4 regions of the Neorhizobium sp. IRS_2294 genome follow, and region 4 is predicted to be linked to each of the others. Evidence: predicted binding sites of a transcription regulator. Region 4 holds the regulator's gene; each other region holds the start of a gene.
The links. Region 4 encodes LexA, which represses DNA repair genes until DNA is damaged. Its sites were predicted from a motif close to TGTTCNNNNTGTGTTCNG; they were not measured.

Region 1: ACQY1K_RS11015 (putative DNA modification/repair radical SAM protein) is a predicted target of LexA. The motif match lies at 1,755-1,772, and genes of this name have one in related genera.
Region 2: ACQY1K_RS10260 (ATP-dependent helicase) is a predicted target of LexA. The motif match lies at 1,617-1,634, and genes of this name have one in related genera.
Region 3: def (peptide deformylase) is a predicted target of LexA. The motif match lies at 2,283-2,300, and genes of this name have one in related genera.

What each region holds. Positions count from the first base shown of each region.
Region 1 covers NZ_CP191439.1:2,287,407-2,291,584, reverse strand. Annotated here, with positions in the region: gene ACQY1K_RS11025 (glycosyltransferase family 4 protein) at 1-995, opposite strand, end outside; gene greA (transcription elongation factor GreA) at 1,059-1,535, opposite strand; gene ACQY1K_RS11015 (putative DNA modification/repair radical SAM protein) at 1,778-3,010, shown strand; gene ACQY1K_RS11010 (UdgX family uracil-DNA binding protein) at 3,010-4,178, shown strand, end outside.
Region 2 covers NZ_CP191439.1:2,112,278-2,116,455, forward strand. Annotated here, with positions in the region: gene ACQY1K_RS10250 (efflux RND transporter permease subunit) at 1-280, opposite strand, end outside; gene ACQY1K_RS10255 (efflux RND transporter periplasmic adaptor subunit) at 277-1,455, opposite strand; gene ACQY1K_RS10260 (ATP-dependent helicase) at 1,674-4,178, shown strand, end outside.
Region 3 covers NZ_CP191439.1:329,214-333,391, reverse strand. Annotated here, with positions in the region: gene ACQY1K_RS01705 (ribokinase) at 93-995, opposite strand; gene ACQY1K_RS01700 (DNA recombination protein RmuC) at 1,045-2,157, opposite strand; gene def (peptide deformylase) at 2,363-2,878, shown strand; gene fmt (methionyl-tRNA formyltransferase) at 2,937-3,872, shown strand; gene truA (tRNA pseudouridine(38-40) synthase TruA) at 3,872-4,178, shown strand, end outside.
Region 4 covers NZ_CP191439.1:1,642,386-1,646,563, forward strand. Annotated here, with positions in the region: gene ACQY1K_RS07980 (ComEC/Rec2 family competence protein) at 1-1,489, shown strand, start outside; gene lexA (transcriptional repressor LexA) at 1,470-2,189, opposite strand; gene ACQY1K_RS07990 (VOC family protein) at 2,382-3,257, shown strand; gene kdsA (3-deoxy-8-phosphooctulonate synthase) at 3,262-4,107, shown strand.

The DNA.
Region 1 (4,178 bases), 650 kb from region 4:
TCGATGGCGAAGGCGACGCGCACATGCTCGCGACCGCTCCAGCCCTGCTGGCGGGCCAGTGCAGGGTTTTCGAAATAGGTGCGCAGCGCATCGCGAAGCGCCGTGTAATCGCCGGCCGGAACAACCGATCCGGTCTCACCTTCGACGATCATTTCGGAATAGGCGCCGGCATCACTTGCAACGACTGCGGTTCCCGATGCCATCGCCTCGAGCGGCGTCAGTCCGAAGCCTTCATTGCGGGACGGTGCCACATACAGAGACAGGCGACGGTACCAAGGCTTGATGTCGTCCACTTCGCCCATGAACAGGATGCGATCTGTCAGACCGCTCATGGCGACATCGGCTTTCAACGCATCGCCGAAAACCGTGTTGTCCGGCGTGACACGCCCGCAGACGACGCCCGTCCATTCGGGATAGGACGGCAACAGTTCGATCAGGGCGCGCACGAAAAGGTCTGTGCCCTTCTGATGCCGAACGCGCCCGAAGCATCCGATCAGATGCTTGCCGAAACCATCTGCCGGGGAGGAAGGGTCGGATGGGCCGGAGGGACGGAAGAGATCGAGATCGACGCCGTGGTGCACCACCTTATAGGGCACTTTCAGGTATGAACCCGATCGTGCAGACGTCGCGACGACCGCATCCATCTTGCTGATCAGAAAACCCGTCCAGGCGGAATGGGTTCGCTGCGCGGCGGAGGTAAACAAGAGCTTCAGCGGCATCCGCAGCACATCGCGCATGAAGAGGCCGGGCAGCATCTCGATATTGCGGCGGGCATGCCAGACACGGGCGCGCCGCCCTAATGGCGGTGACCACAGCGCGGCAAGGTCGGCATAGCGGATGTGGGGAAGGTGGGAGGGCAGGCCAGGTCCCAAGACCGCGATCTTCTGACCCTTTGCCCTTTGCACCGGAATCAGCTGGACGATCGTGGACGTCACGCCGGAGAGCCGCTTCTTGAAGTTCGGCGCGATCACTTCGATATCGGATATATCGACCACGGAGCCGGGAGCGATACCGCTGCCCATCTCCGTGGCGACTTCGCCAGACGTTTCCACGAGCGATCAGCCCCAGGAGATGGCGAGGATCTCGTAGGCCTTGGAGCCGCCGGGGGCGACGACTTCGATACTGTCACCCTTCTCCTTGCCGATCATGGCACGGGCGATGGGCGAGGAGATCGAGATGCGGCCAGCCTTCACGTCGGCTTCCTGATCGCCGACGATCTGATAGGTCTTTTCCTCCTCGGTATCCTCATCGATTAGCTTGACGGTTGCGCCGAACTTGATCGTGGAACCGGACATCTTGGAGAGGTCGATCACTTCGGCGCGGGCCGTGAAATCTTCCAGCTCGCCGATGCGGCCTTCATTGTGGCTCTGGGCTTCCTTGGCCGCGTGATATTCCGCATTTTCCGAAAGGTCACCATGGGCGCGCGCTTCCGCAATCGCTTCGATGATGCGGGGACGCTCCTCCTGCTGGCGCCAGCGCAGTTCTTCCTGCAACTGGGTAAACCCCTTCGGCGTCATCGGTACCTTTTCAACCATTTTCTTGTCCTTAAGGCGCATGTCCGCGGATGCCGCGGACACAAAAAGAAACAGGTTCCGGAGCGGTAACTTCGGAACCATCTGCAGCATCTGAATTTAGGGCATCATAACAGAATTTCGACTGCTCCCGCTAGGAAAATCGAAATGGTGTCAGATGCGCCAGCTGGAGTTGAATGAATCAAACGTCCCTCGATTTGTCAACGGGTTGACGCAGTCATAAAGAACATATAGAGAACGCACTAATGAAGAAGTCGCTGAAAGAACGGTTGGCGATCCTGTCGGACGCTGCCAAGTACGACGCCTCCTGCGCCTCCAGCGGGACATCGAAGAGAGATTCGTCGGTATCCGGCGGATTGGGTTCGACCGAGGGGTCCGGCATCTGCCATGCCTATGCCCCGGATGGTCGCTGCATCTCCCTTCTGAAAATCCTTATGACGAATTTCTGCATCTACGATTGCGCCTATTGCATCAATCGTTCCTCCAGCAATGTCGAGCGCGCCCGGTTCACGCCCGAAGAGGTTATCTGGCTGACGCTGGAATTCTATCGGCGCAATTATATCGAGGGTCTGTTCCTGTCGTCGGGCATTATCCGCTCGTCCGATCACACGATGGGCGACATGGTACGGATCGCGCGGGAATTGCGGACCGTTCATAATTTTCGCGGCTACATCCATCTGAAGACGATCCCGGAAGCGTCGCAGCAGCTGATCGAGGAGGCGGGGCTTTATGCCGACCGTCTGTCGATCAACATCGAACTGCCGACCGATGCCGGGATCAGCCAGTTTGCGCCGGAAAAGCGGCCTGCCAATATTCGTCGCTCGATGGGCGATCTGCGGCTGAAGATCGAGGAGATGCGCGACCCGACGCTGCAGACCAAGCGTCGCAAGCGGTTTGCGCCTGCCGGCCAGAGCACGCAGATGATCGTCGGGGCAGACGGCGCCAACGACGCGACCATTCTTGGGACGAGCGCCAGACTGTATGGCAGCTACAGCCTGAAACGCGTCTATTACTCCGCCTTCAGCCCGATCCCGGACTCGTCGAAGACACTGCCGCTGATCAAGCCGCCGTTGATGCGCGAGCATCGGCTCTATCAGGCTGACTGGCTTTACCGGTTCTACGGGTTCGAGATCGGCGAGATTACGGCGTCCACGGAAAACGGCATGCTGGATCTAGACCTTGATCCGAAGCTTGCCTGGGCGCTCGGCAACCGCGACAAGTTTCCGGTCGATGTGAACAGGGCGGACAAGGAGACGCTGCTGCGGGTGCCGGGTTTCGGGACCAAGACCGTCGGAGCGATCCTGTCGTCGCGCAGGTTTCGCAAGCTGCGACTGGAGGATTTAAAGCGGCTGAGCGTGTCTCTGAAGAAGGTACAGCCCTTTATCACCTGCGAAGGGTGGACACCGCGCAAGCTTGCCGACCGGGCCGATCTGCGATCCATGTTCCAGCCAAAGCCGGAGCAGCTGTCGCTTCTATGATGTACCGAGTCCTGTTGCGGGGGAGAGGCGATCTGACCGAGTGGCGCGATGCTGCGCGTGCCTATCTCGCGGCCGGCATCGCACCTGATCGCGTCGAGTGGCGCACGATGGACGACACGGACGGATTGTTCGGGCTGGACGGCAACCAGTTGCCTGCGCCTGTCGACAAGCCGGTGACGCAGGGTGTTCCTCCAGCCTTTCTGAAGCTTGCCGCCTCGGTCATCTGCCATTCCGATCCGACGCGGTTCTCGCTTCTCTACCGGATGCTGTTTCGCATGGCGCACGGGCGCAATTTTTTGGGTATGGCGACCGATCCGGATGTGGTTGCGGCAAACCGGATGTCTAAGTCGATCGGCCGCGACTATCACAAGATGACCGCCTTCGTCCGTTTCAAGGAAATCCCACTGCCGGAGGGTGTTGCCGGACGCCGGCGCTTTGTGTCCTGGTTCGAGCCTGATCATTTTATCATCGACCGTGTGGCCCCGTTTTTTCAGCGTCGTTTCAACGACATGGACTGGCTGATCGTGACGCCCAAGGGTTCGGCGTCCTGGGATGGCGAGACCCTGCGGACCAGCGATGAGCCCGCCGAAAAGCCCGACCTTCGCGACGACACGGACGATCTGTGGCGGACTTACTATGCCAATATCTTCAACCCCGCGCGGCTGAAGGTGAAGATGATGATGTCGGAAATGCCGAAGAAGTACTGGAAGAACCTGCCCGAGGCCGAGCTTATTCCGGGCATGATCGCCAGCGCCGAGGCAAATGTGATCGAGATGGGACGCAAGGCGGCGAGCGAACCCCTGGCGTTCCACCATCGCATCCAGGAAGCCGCAGCACGGGTGCCCACGCCAGAAGGGCCGACCGCCGGTACAATCGAGGCCTTGCGGGAGGAAGCACGTCGCTGCACCCGCTGCGACCTCCATTGCATGGCGACCCAGACGGTTTTCGGCGAGGGGCCTGTCAATGCCAAGGTGATGATCGTCGGCGAGCAGCCGAGCGATCAGGAGGATCTGGCCGGGCGCCCCTTCGTCGGGCCGGCGGGCAAAGTGTTCAACGAGGCGGTGAGCGCGGCCGGGATCGACCGGACGCAATTCTACATCACCAATGCGGTGAAGCATTTCAAATACGAGCCACGCGGCAAGCGGCGCATTCACCAGAAGCCAAATAT
Region 2 (4,178 bases), 470 kb from region 4:
CGCCCTCGATGATATCGGTCACTTCCTGGTCCATGGTCTGGGCAGAAGCGCCGTCATAGGTGGTGCGGATGGTGATGACCGGCTGGTCCACATCCGGCAACTCGCGCACCTCGACGCCGGCAAGAGCGGCAAGGCCTGCGACGACGAGGAGCGTGTTGAGAACCGCGGCAAGGACCGGCCGCCGCACAAAGAGCGCGGTGAAACTGTTTTTCCCGGACGCATGGCCCGATGGGTGAGACGATGAATTGTGGTTGGAGTTTCCGCGATCGCTGCTGCTCATCGGCTGGCAACCTCCGGCGGTTTTTCACCGGCAATACGAACGGCACCGTTTTCCCGCACCCGCTGGAGCCCTTCCGTCGCCACGACATCACCAACCTTCAGATTGGCCGAGACGAGGATCGAATCGGGATTGCGCTGGATCACCCTCACCCGCTCCTTGACCGATTTGTGATCGACGATATGCCAGACGAACGAGCCTTTCGCATCCCACTGGACTGCAAGCGGATCGACGCTTGGAAAGGTCTCGCCCGGAAACCGCATCGTCACGCCGAAAGACATGCCGGCGCGGAGTTCGTCATCAACATTGGGAATTCTGGCACGAATGCGGATCGTACGGCTTGCCGGATCGACCCTGTTGTCGACGGCCTCGACCGCACCCTCGAAGGTGCGGCCTGGACGCGAGACGGAGGCGGCCTCGACCGGCATGCCAGGCTTGACCTGAACCGCGAAACGCTCCGGCGCCCAGAAATCCACCAGCAGCTCGGTACGGTTGTCGATCGTCACGATATTGCTCGCGGTCGTGACGTTGTCACCGATATTGACCGCGACGATGCCGACGATCCCATCGATTGGCGCAACGACCGAGCGACGCTTCAGCGCCAGTTCGGCGTTGGTGACCGTCAGCTGCGCCGTTTCGGAGGCGATCTGCGCGTCGAGCACGTCGAGACGGGAGAAGCTCTTGAGGTTCCGGTAAGTATCAGATTTCTCACGCGCACTGCGCAACACCACCTGCGCCTGATCGCGCAGGATGATTTGCTCGTCGTCATCGAGCTGCGCAAGAATCTGGCCCTTTTTGACCATGTCGCCGGATTTGACGAGGATCTCGTTTACGGTGCCCGTCGCCTGCGGCATCACGATAACCGACTGGATCGCCTCGCCGTCACCGATCGCCGACAGTCTGTCATTGACCACACCGGTTCCGACGGGTCTGGTTGCAACCAACACCACCTGGCTCTCACCGCCGCCCCGCTGCCCGCCGCGCGATGACGAAGCCGGTGCGCCCGCAACCGTTGCGGCCGCCGGCTCGGCGACATCAGGATTGATGGAAATCACCACTCCTGCGGGAACGCCCATCGAAATCAGTGACCGCCCGGCATCTGCCGACAGGTAGACCCAGAGACAGAGCCCTCCGAGCAGTACCGCAACCGACATCAGAAGCTGGTTCCAGATCCGCATTCATTCCTCGCAAGTCTATCGATAAGTGGTGCAAGTATCCCCGTTTCGCGCCCAACTGGCAAGGTCGAGGAACCTACCTTACTGTTTTGTAACATCACGCGATTTCACGGATGTGTCAGAGCTTCAACGACACGGATCCGGAAGATTCCTAGGGGAAACATAGGAATGAAAAGAGAACATCGGCTGGTCTTTCGAGCCCGAATCACTACATTGGCCGGATGAGTAACAGTTACGACGACATCCCTTTCTTCGATGAGGAGCCGGAGCCCGCCCCCCGCAAGGCGCGAGGCGAAGACCAATCGGACCAGCGCCCGGTGCCGGCATCGGCTGGCAACCAAGGTTCTGCTCCTGTTCCTGCTGGTGGTTCCGGTGGTTTGGGGATCGCGGCGCGGGCCATGGCGGCGCGCGGTGGCAACCGGCCCTCACCCGACTATATGACGGGCCTTAACCCGGAACAGCGCGAAGCGGTCGAGACCTTGGATGGTCCCGTTCTGGTTCTCGCGGGCGCCGGAACCGGCAAGACCCGCGTGCTGACCACCCGCATCGCCCACCTGCTGGAGACCGGCCGCGCCTATCCGAGCCAGATTCTCGCCGTGACCTTTACCAACAAGGCTGCGCGCGAGATGAAGGAGCGCATCGGCGTTCTCGTCGGCGGCGCCGTCGAAGGCATGCCGTGGCTCGGCACGTTTCACTCGATCGGCGTCAAACTGCTGCGGCGCCATTCGGAGCTGGTCGGCCTGCGATCCGATTTCACCATCTTAGACACCGACGACGTCGTGCGCCTGATCAAGCAGCTCATCCAGGCGGAAGGTCTGGATGACAAGCGCTGGCCGGCCAAGCAGTTCGCCGGCATGATCGATGGCTGGAAGAACAAGGGCCTGTTGCCGCCCGACATTCCGGAAGGCGACGCCCGAGCTTTTGCCAACGGCAAGGGCCGCGAACTCTATGCCGCCTATCAGGCCCGCCTGCGCACGCTCAACGCCTGCGATTTCGGCGACCTTTTGCTGCACCCGATCGCCCTGTTCCGCAAGGCACCGGATCTGCTCAAGGAGTATCACCAGCGGTTCCGCTATATCCTCGTCGACGAGTATCAGGACACCAATACGGCCCAGTATATGTGGCTGCGTCTGCTCGCTCAGCGTCCGAAGGATGTGCCGCAGAACGTCTGCTGCGTCGGCGACGACGACCAGTCGATCTATGGCTGGCGCGGCGCGGAAGTGGAAAACATCCTTCGCTTCGACAAGGATTTTCCGGGCGCCAAGGTCATCAAGCTTGAGCGCAACTACCGCTCGACAGAGCACATCCTCGGCGCTGCCGGCCATCTGATCGCCCATAACGAAGGACGCCTCGGCAAGACGCTGTTCACCGACCGGGTCGATCCCGAAGATGAAAAGGTCATCGTCCACGCTGCCTGGGATAGCGAAGAAGAAGCCCGTGCCGTCGGTGAGGAGATCGAGCGGCTGCAGCGCGGCGATGGTCGCAGCGATGCCAAGAAACACGCGCTGAACGACATGGCGATCCTGGTGCGCGCCTCGTTTCAGATGCGCGAGTTCGAAGACCGGTTCGTGACGCTCGGCCTCAACTACCGCGTCATCGGCGGCCCGCGCTTTTACGAGCGCCTCGAGATCCGCGATGCGATGGCCTATTTCCGCATGGTCTGCCAGCCGGCCGACGACCTTGCCTTCGAGCGTATCGTCAACACGCCGAAGCGCGGCCTCGGCGACACGACCATACGCTACCTGCATGACAGCGCCCGCGCCCGCGATGTGCCCATGCTGCAGGCCGCAAGCGAAATGATCGAGACCGACGAGCTGAAGCCGAAGGCCCGCAAGGCCCTGTTCGATGTCGTGCAGAATTTCCGCAACTGGCAGGCACGTCTCGAAACCGTGCCGCATACGGAACTGGCCGAGCAGATCCTCGAAGAGTCGGGCTATACCGACATGTGGAAGAACGACAAGACCGCCGAAGCGCCGGGGCGGCTGGAAAACCTGAAGGAACTGATCCGCTCGATGGAGCAGTTCGAGAGCATGCGCGGCTTCCTCGAACACGTCTCGCTCGTCATGGATGCCGAGACCAACGAGAACCTCGATGCCGTCTCGATCATGACGCTCCACTCGGCCAAGGGTCTGGAATTCGAGACCGTATTCCTGCCCGGCTGGGAAGAAGGCCTTTTCCCGCACCAGCGCGCCCTGGACGAAGGCGGCCGCTCGGGGCTGGAGGAGGAACGCCGCCTCGCCTATGTCGGCATCACCCGCGCAAAGCGACGCTGCCACATCTGGTTCGTCTCGAACCGACGCATTCACGGCCTGTGGCAATCAACCATGCCCTCGCGGTTTCTCGATGAACTGCCGCCGAGCCATGTTGATGTGGCGTCCTCGGAGTCCTCGAGCTTCGGCGGCTATGGCGGCCGCGGCGGCTACGGCCAGTCGCGCTTCGACAAGGCGGATGCTTTCGCCGGCAACTCCTATGCGACGCCCGGCTGGAAACGCGCCCAGGCCAACAAGACAGATGCCACCCGCGACAACTGGGGCAGCCGCTCAGGCCACGCCGTGGAACGCATCGGCTACGGCGAAAGCGGCCCCCGCGGCCGCACGATCGACGGCGAGCTGGTCGCCAAGTCGACAACCGACACGCCCTCGAAATTCACCACCGGCGACCGGGTCTTCCACATCAAATTCGGCAACGGCAATGTCACCGCGATCGAAGGCAACAAGCTGACGATC
Region 3 (4,178 bases), 1.3 Mb from region 4:
CTACGCCCCCCTGAACTAGACCGGTAGTCGTCTGATGGACCCGCCTTCCCTTCCGGGAGGCGGGTCCAGTCGTTTTAACTGTCAGAAACGTGTCAGAGCCGCGCCTCAACGGCCGATACCTCAGGGATAGACGGCTGAGCGCCTCTCTGAAGGCATGCGAGCGAGCCCGCAACGGCTGCGCGCCGCAGGGCATCTGCAAAGCCTATCCCCTGATCGAGACTTGCAGCCAGATAGCCGCAGAACGTATCGCCGGCACCCACCGTGTCGACGGGCTCTATCTTCAGGCCCTTGGCCGACAGGATTTCACCATCAAGCATGGCAACGACCCCTTCGCCACCGAGCGTGACCACGAACGTCTGGCCGGTCTCACTGTGAAGGCGGCGCAAAACTTCTTCGCGCGCTTGGGCGTCGATGATCGTGCAACCTGCGAGCAACTCGAATTCGGTCTCGTTGGCGACGACGATATCGGCGAGGCCGGATAGTCGAACCGCATCTGCCGTCAGCGGCGCAGTGTTGATCATCGTCCGGATGCCCTTCGCCTTTGCTGCGCGCAGTGCCGCCTCGACGGCTGCCGGCGGGATCTCGAGCTGCAGCATCAACGTGTCGGATGGAGACATGGCCTCCACCGCGCCCTGCGCCTGCGCCTCGCCGATCGTGCCATTGGCACCGGGCACGACGGCGATCATGTTCTCGCCGCTGTCATCGCCAACCAGTATCAGTGCTGTGCCGGTTGAAATGTTTGTCCGCGTGACCGCTGACAGGTCAGTTCCGGATGCCTGGAGCAAAGCCAGCGCCGGGTCTGCAAAACCGTCGTTTCCGACAGCGCCGACCATGCGCACGTCGCTGCCTGCGCGGCGGGCGGCCAGTGCCTGGTTGGCACCCTTGCCGCCGGAGGCTGTCGCAAAGGTCGAACCCACAACCGTTTCGCCCGGCCCCGGCAACCGCTCCGTCGTTGCGATAAGATCCATGTTGATGGAGCCGAAGACGGTAATCATGCTGTGCCTGCCTGTTTTGTGAAATGCGGGCTGACACTGCCCGAGAGGATCAGTCCTCGTCAACTACCCTCAAGCGCAGCGAACCGGTGCGGCTTTCGACTGCGCCGGATGCCGGAACTGCGGGGGTTGGTCCAGCGTGGGGTATCGGGGCGGCCACCGGTGCTTCCAGTTCGAGCGCTTCGATCCTTGCACCGCGCCGGCCGAGCTTTTCGGTCGACGTCACGATCTGCTCGACATCCTTCTGGGCTGCGAAGAAATGCGATTGCAGCTTGCGGGTCCGCTCGTCGAGGCGACCGAGATCCTCCATCAGCAAGGCCACCTCGCCCTGGATCAGATGCGCCTGTTCGCGCATGCGCTGGTCTTTCAGCACGGCCTGGATGACCTGGATTGACAGCATCAGCAGCGACGGCGAGACGATGACGATCCTCGCGCGCTGCGCCTTCTGGATCACGCCCTCGAAATGCTCGTGGATCTCGGCAAAAATCGATTCGGACGGCACGAAGAGAAAGGCGGTGTCCTGCGTTTCTCCGGCGATCAGGTATTTCTCCGAGACATCGCGGATATGGACTTCCATGTCGCGACGGAATTGCTGGGATGCGGCACGGCGTGCTTCGGGAGCAGCCGCTTCGCGAAACGCATTCCAGGCCTCCAGCGGAAATTTCGCGTCGATGACCAGCGGTGGCAAACCGTTCGGCATGCGGATCACGCAGTCTGGTCTCGACCCGTTCGACAGGGTCTTCTGGAATTCGAAGGCACCCATCGGCAGGCCGTCGGCAACAATCGCCTCCATCCGGCCCTGACCGAAGGCGCCGCGCGTCTGCTTGTTGGAAAGGATCGCCTGCAATCCGACGACATCCTTGGCAAGGCTCTGAATGTTGTTCTGCGCAGCATCGATGACGGCCAGGCGCTCCTGCAACTGGCGCAGGTTGTCATGGGTGGATCTGGTCTGCTCGGTGATGGTTGCGCCGATCCGGTGGGTCATGCCATCAAGCCGCTGGCCGACGACCTGGCTGAGTTCGACCTGACGTGCCGCGAGCGTTTCGCCCATCGCCGAAAGCCTGCCCTGCATTTCCCCCTGCATCCGCATCAGTTCGCCCATACGGGCCTCTGCGTCTTCCGCTTGACGGCTATTCCCTCCGGAAAGGCGCATGAGAAACAACATGAGAAGCATGCCGAAGATGCACGAAGCAGCCATCAGCACCAGTGGGTGCTGGCTCTCCAGAAAACGGGAAATCTCGGTGAACAGGTCATTCATGGCGGCAAGCTAGCAGAAAACCGCGGATTGGAAAGATCAAAACGGGAACATTGATCGAAAACGGCGATCCGGGGCTGTTCCATCGGCGAAAAAGATAGGTTATGGGATCGCCATGACGATCAAGCCGCTTATCATTCTCCCAGATCCGCTCCTGCGTCAGGTGTCCAAGCCTTTCGAACGGGTGGACGACGCACTTTTGAAGCTCGCGGACGACATGCTGGAAACCATGTACGACGCTCCGGGCATCGGCCTTGCCGGGATCCAGATCGGCGTTGCCCGCCGCATTCTCGTGGTCGACGTGTCCCGCGAGGAGGACGAGAAGAACCCGATCGTCGTGATCAATCCGGAGATTATCCGCTCTTCGGACGAGCGATCGGTGTATGAGGAAGGCTGCCTTTCCATCCCGGAATACTATGCCGAGGTGGAGCGCCCCGCTTCCGTGACGGTCAAGCATCTCGGTCGCGACGGCAAGGAACACGTGATCGAGGCCGATGGCCTGCTCGCCACCTGCCTTCAGCACGAGATCGACCATCTGGACGGCGTGCTGTTCATCGACCATATATCGCGGCTGAAGCGCGAAATGGTGGTCAAGAGGTTCACCAAGGCTGCCAAGGCGAAGGCGGTCTAGCGATCGCTTGCAGGCAATCTCGGTATGAAGGCGCGTTCCGTGCGGGCGCGAAAGGTCCATGTCTCTTCGCATCATCTTCATGGGCACGCCGGAATTTTCCGTGCCTACACTGCAGAACCTGAAGCAGGCAGGCCACGAGATCGTCGCGGTCTATAGCCAGCCGCCGCGTCCCGGCGGGCGCCGCGGGCTCGATCTCGTCAAGTCGCCGGTGCATCACGCGGCGGAACTTCTCGGCATTCCGGTCCTGACGCCGCTCAATTTCAAAAGTGAGGAAGACCGCGAGACCTTCAGGTCCTTCAAGGCAGATGTCGCCGTCGTCGTCGCCTATGGCCTGCTTCTGCCTGAGGCGATCCTCACAGGCACGCGGCTCGGCTGCTACAACGGCCATGCTTCGCTGCTGCCGCGCTGGCGGGGTGCTGCCCCGATCCAGCGCGCCATCATGGCTGGCGATGCAAAGACCGGCATGATGGTGATGCAGATGGAAAAGGGCCTCGATACCGGCCCGGTCGCGCTTACCCGGGAAGTCGAGATCGGCGAGGCCATGACCGCAGGCGAGTTGCATGACCGGCTGATGCTGACGGGCGCCCGCGCCATGGTCGAGGCGATGGAGAAGCTCGAAGCCGGCGACCTGCCGCTGACACCGCAGTCTGCTGACGGCGTGCTCTACGCGTCGAAGATCGACAAGGTCGAAACTCGCATCGATTTCTCGAGACCGGCGCGCGACGTTCACAACCATATCCGCGGGCTCTCTCCGTTTCCGGGCGCCTGGTTCGAGGCCGAGATCAACGGAAAGCCGGAACGGATCAAGGTTCTCTCGTCCGCAATGGGCTCCGGGCAGGGAGACGCCGGCACGGTGCTGGACGACCACCTGACGATCGCCTGCGGTGATGGCACCGTTTGCCTGACGCGGCTGCAGAAGGCCGGCGGCAAGGCGCTGGATGCGGCCGATTTCCTGCGTGGCACGGCGATCACGGCCGGAATGCGGGTGGCCTGATGCCGCGTTACAAGATGATCGTCGAATATGACGGCACGTCCTATGTGGGCTGGCAGATGCAGGACAACGGTCATTCGGTGCAGGCCGCGCTGCAGAAAGCGATCCTGAAGCTGACCGGCGAGACCGTATCGGTCCGTGGCGCAGGGCGCACCGATTCAGGCGTACATGCCTGGGGCCAGACGGTTCATACGGATCTTTCCCGCGAGTGGGTGCCGTACAAGCTGCGCAACGCCGTCAACGCCTATCTGATGACGGCATCGGAAAAGGTTTCGGTCATCGATGTCAGCCTCGTCGACGAGACCTTCG
Region 4 (4,178 bases):
GTTTCCAGGCTTTGCGCAGGCCTATCCGATCAAGAAGTTTGCCGCGTTCGGTGCGCTTGTCATGGCGACCGCCTATTACCTGATTTCCGGGTTCGGGGTTTCCGCCGAGCGGGCCTATATCATGATGGCGGTGATGCTGGTCGCCGTGCTCGTCGATCGACCCTCCATCAGCCTTCGCAACGTCGCCCTTTCGGCAATCATCATCCTCGCCATCTCGCCGTCGGAGATTCTGGGTCCGAGTTTCCAGATGTCGTTTGCGGCAACCGCGGCACTGGTGGCAGGGTTCGCCCTCTGGACGCGATATTTCGCGAAAGGTAAGGAGGAGACAAAAGGTAGCAACCGGTGGATAACGGGTGTCGCGGCGACGTTCCATTTCATTGCCGGGATCGTGGTGACGTCGCTGATCGGCAGTACATCGACGTCGATCTATTCGATCGAGCATTTCCACCATCTGACCACCTACGGCCTCGCGGCCAATCTCGCGGCCATGCCGATCATTTCCTTCGTGGTGATGCCGGCAGGTCTCGTGGCCATGCTGCTGATGCCGTTCGGGCTGGATGCTCCCTTTCTGTTCATCATGGGCGAGGGGCTGCGGATCGTCATTCGCATTGCCGAGATCGTCGCCGCATGGGGCGGCGATATTGCCATCGGCCGGCAGAACCCGCTTTTCCTGCCTCTGGCGACGGCAGGCTTTCTGCTTCTGACGCTGCTGCGCACGCCGCTGAGGCTGACAGGCGCGCTGTTCATGGCGGTGGCTTTGCTCTTTGCGGTCCGCTCAGGCTCGGCGCCGAGGCCTGATATCGTCATATCCGAAGACGGCGCATCGGTCGGCGTGATCCAGGATGACAAGATCACCCTCAATCGAACCCGACCGCCGGGATTTATCTACGATCAATGGCGGCGAGCGCTGGTGCTTGAGACCGGAGAACAACCGCTCGCCTTGCCGGTTCTTGCCTCTTCGGAACCAGCGCGAGGTGCCAGCCTTGCGAAAAGCGATGACAGACCACCTGGACCACATTCGCGACCGGATTTGACGCGCCGGGAAATCGAATATGTCAGGGGTTTTCTTCAAGCATTGAAGCCCGGACGATTCGCCTGTCTGCCGAAAATCCTGTGCGCGGCGCAGACTGCTCAGGACATCCGGATCGTCACCGTCGAAGACAACCGATACACCGGTCTTGCCTGCGATGTCGGTCGGATCATCGTCTCGCCCGGCGCACGCTTCGATACTTGCCGCTCCGGCGCCTTGCTTCTCAGCAGGCGGACGTTGCGCCGGACTGGCGCACTGGAAATCACCATTATTCCGAACGCGACAGCGCCAGACATCAAGATTACGGCGGCGATGCGAGACAGCGCACAGACCTCAAGCCGTCCGTGGACCGTCCACCGGTTCTATGACTGGCGAACGCGACAACTCGACTTTGGCATCCCGGAGGCTGTTGCTGCGCATCTCCGGGATGACACCGTTCTTAATGATAGCGGCGAATAAGGCCGACAAGCTTGCCCTGGACCTTCACCCGGTCGGGCGGGAAGATGCGGGTCTCGTAAGCCGGGTTTGCCGCTTCCAGTGCGATCGAGGCACCCTTGCGGCGAAACCGCTTCAGGGTCGCTTCTTCCTCATCGACCAGGGCAACGATGATATCGCCTGGACTTGCGGTGCTGGTATTCTTGATGATGACGGTATCGCCATCGAGGATGCCGGCATCGATCATCGAATCGCCCTTCACTTCGAGCGCGTAATGATCGCCGGAACCCAGCATCTCGATCGGAACGGCGATGTCATGGGTGTTGTTCTGGATCGCGGAGATCGGCACGCCGGCAGCGATTCGACCCATGACCGGGATGTTTGTCGAGAACGGATTGTCCGCCATGACCGGCGCCGGCTTCTGAGCGACGACCGGTTGCGTTTTGCCGAGGCTTCCCTCGATGACACTGGGAGAAAAACCCCGTCGCGGATGAAGGTTCGCCACATAGGCGTCAGGCAGCTTGATCACTTCGAGCGCGCGTGCTCTGTTCGGCAGGCGGCGAATAAAGCCACGCTCCTCGAGCGCGGTGATCAGCCTATGGATGCCGGACTTCGATGCAAGGTCGAGGGCGTCCTTCATTTCGTCAAACGACGGCGGCACGCCTGATTCTTTCATCCGCTCGTGGATGAACAGAAGTAACTCCTGTTGCTTGCGTGTCAGCATGGATGGGACCCTCAGAATTGGAAACAAATGCAGAACGGACGCTATATGTTCTATCTGTGTTCCGCAAGCCCCAAATTTTTGCTCAAGAATAGTCTCATTTCAGCGTTCGATCACGTATTCAGTTCGTGCGCAGCACTTGCCGAGCTTCCCGCGATAGCCAATGTTCTGCGGAATAAGACTTTGGGGGTGTAAGTGGGTAACAAGTCAGTCGATCATTTGGTTCTGCCCGTTGCAGATCTGGCGTCAGCGCGGGGGAGGTTGACCGCTCTCGGCTTTACTGTGGCACCTGAAGGTGTTCACCCTTTCGGCACAGCTAATGCCTGCATATTCTTCGCGGATGGCTCGTATCTCGAGCCGCTGGCCATTGTGAACCGTCGGCAAGCCTCGCTTGCGGCAAAACGAGGCAACGTGTTCACCGATCGCGACATCCGCTTTCGCGGCCAGCGGAAAAGGGAAGGTCTATCGGCGGTGGTCGTCGGGACGCAGGATGCAGCGGCCGATCATAGCCGTTTTGTGGACGGGCACATGTCTGCGGGCGAGATGCTTCAATTCTCCCGCCCGATGCAGTTGCCCGATGGTGGGGAGAGCGAAGTCTCATTCCGTCTGGCGTTCGCGGCAGTCCCCGAGGTCGATGACATCTTGCTGTTTTCCTGCCAGCGCATGGCCGCATTACCGGCAGATCGCGGTGGTCTAGATGAGCACGCAAACGCCGTTACAGGCCTTCGAGAGATCGTCTTTTCTGCAGATGACCCGCTGGAGTTTCTGCCGCTTTTCGAAACCGTGTTCGAGACGCAACCCGAGCAAGGGAAAGACGGTCTGCGGATCGAAGCTGCCAATGCCAGCATCCGCATTCAATCCAACGACACGTTCAGCGACGAGTTCCGGTCTTCGATGAAGCCCTTGTCATCGTCGCGCCTCGCTGCGCGCGGGATCATCTTCAAGACCACCGATCTCGCCGTGACAGAGATCACCCTTGCTGCTAATGACGTCGCATTCATCCGCAGGGATGGCCGCGTGATCGTGTCGGCAGCCCCGGGGCAAGGTGTGGTTTTCGGTTTCGAGGAATAGTGAAATGACAGTCTCCGCCAATTCTGAAGTGTCCGTGGGCGAGGGGAGTTCGAAAGTCGTTTTCTCAAACACGGCAAAGCTCTCGCTGATTGCCGGTCCCTGTCAGATGGAAAGCCGCGATCATGCGTTCATGATCGCCGGCACGCTTGTCGAACTCTGCAAGAAGCTCGGCATCGGCCTCGTCTACAAATCCTCCTTCGACAAGGCCAACCGCACGTCGATCTCCGGCAAGCGCGGCATCGGCTTGGACAACGCGATGGCAATCTTTGCCGATCTCAAGAAGGAATACGGCTTTCCGGTTCTGACCGACATCCACACTGAAGAGCAGTGCGGCCTTGTGGCGGATACGATCGATATCCTGCAGATCCCCGCCTTCCTGTCGCGCCAGACCGACTTGCTCGTCGCGGCCGCAAAGACCGGTTGCGCGATCAACGTGAAGAAGGGCCAGTTCCTGGCGCCCTGGGACATGAAGAACGTTCAGGCCAAGTTCCTCGAAAGCGGCAATCCGAATGTGATGCTGTGTGAGCGCGGCGCCTCGTTCGGTTATAATACGCTTGTCTCCGATATGCGCTCGCTGCCGATCATGGCGTCGCTCGGAAGCCCTGTCATCTTCGATGCGACCCATTCCGTGCAGCAGCCAGGTGGCCAGGGCGGCTCATCCGGTGGTCAGCGTGAGTTTGTCGAAACGCTCGCAAGGGCTGCCGTCGCAGTCGGCGTTGCCGGCGTGTTCATCGAAACCCACGAAGACCCTGACAACGCGCCGTCTGACGGTCCGAACATGGTTCACTTGAAGGACATGCCGCGGCTTCTGGAGAAGCTGCTGGCATTCGACGCCATTGCAAAAGGCTGACGGCGTCGAAAAACCGCCGAATTGACTGGATTGTAATCCGCGTGTCATCGACGATCTCACAATGTCGGTGA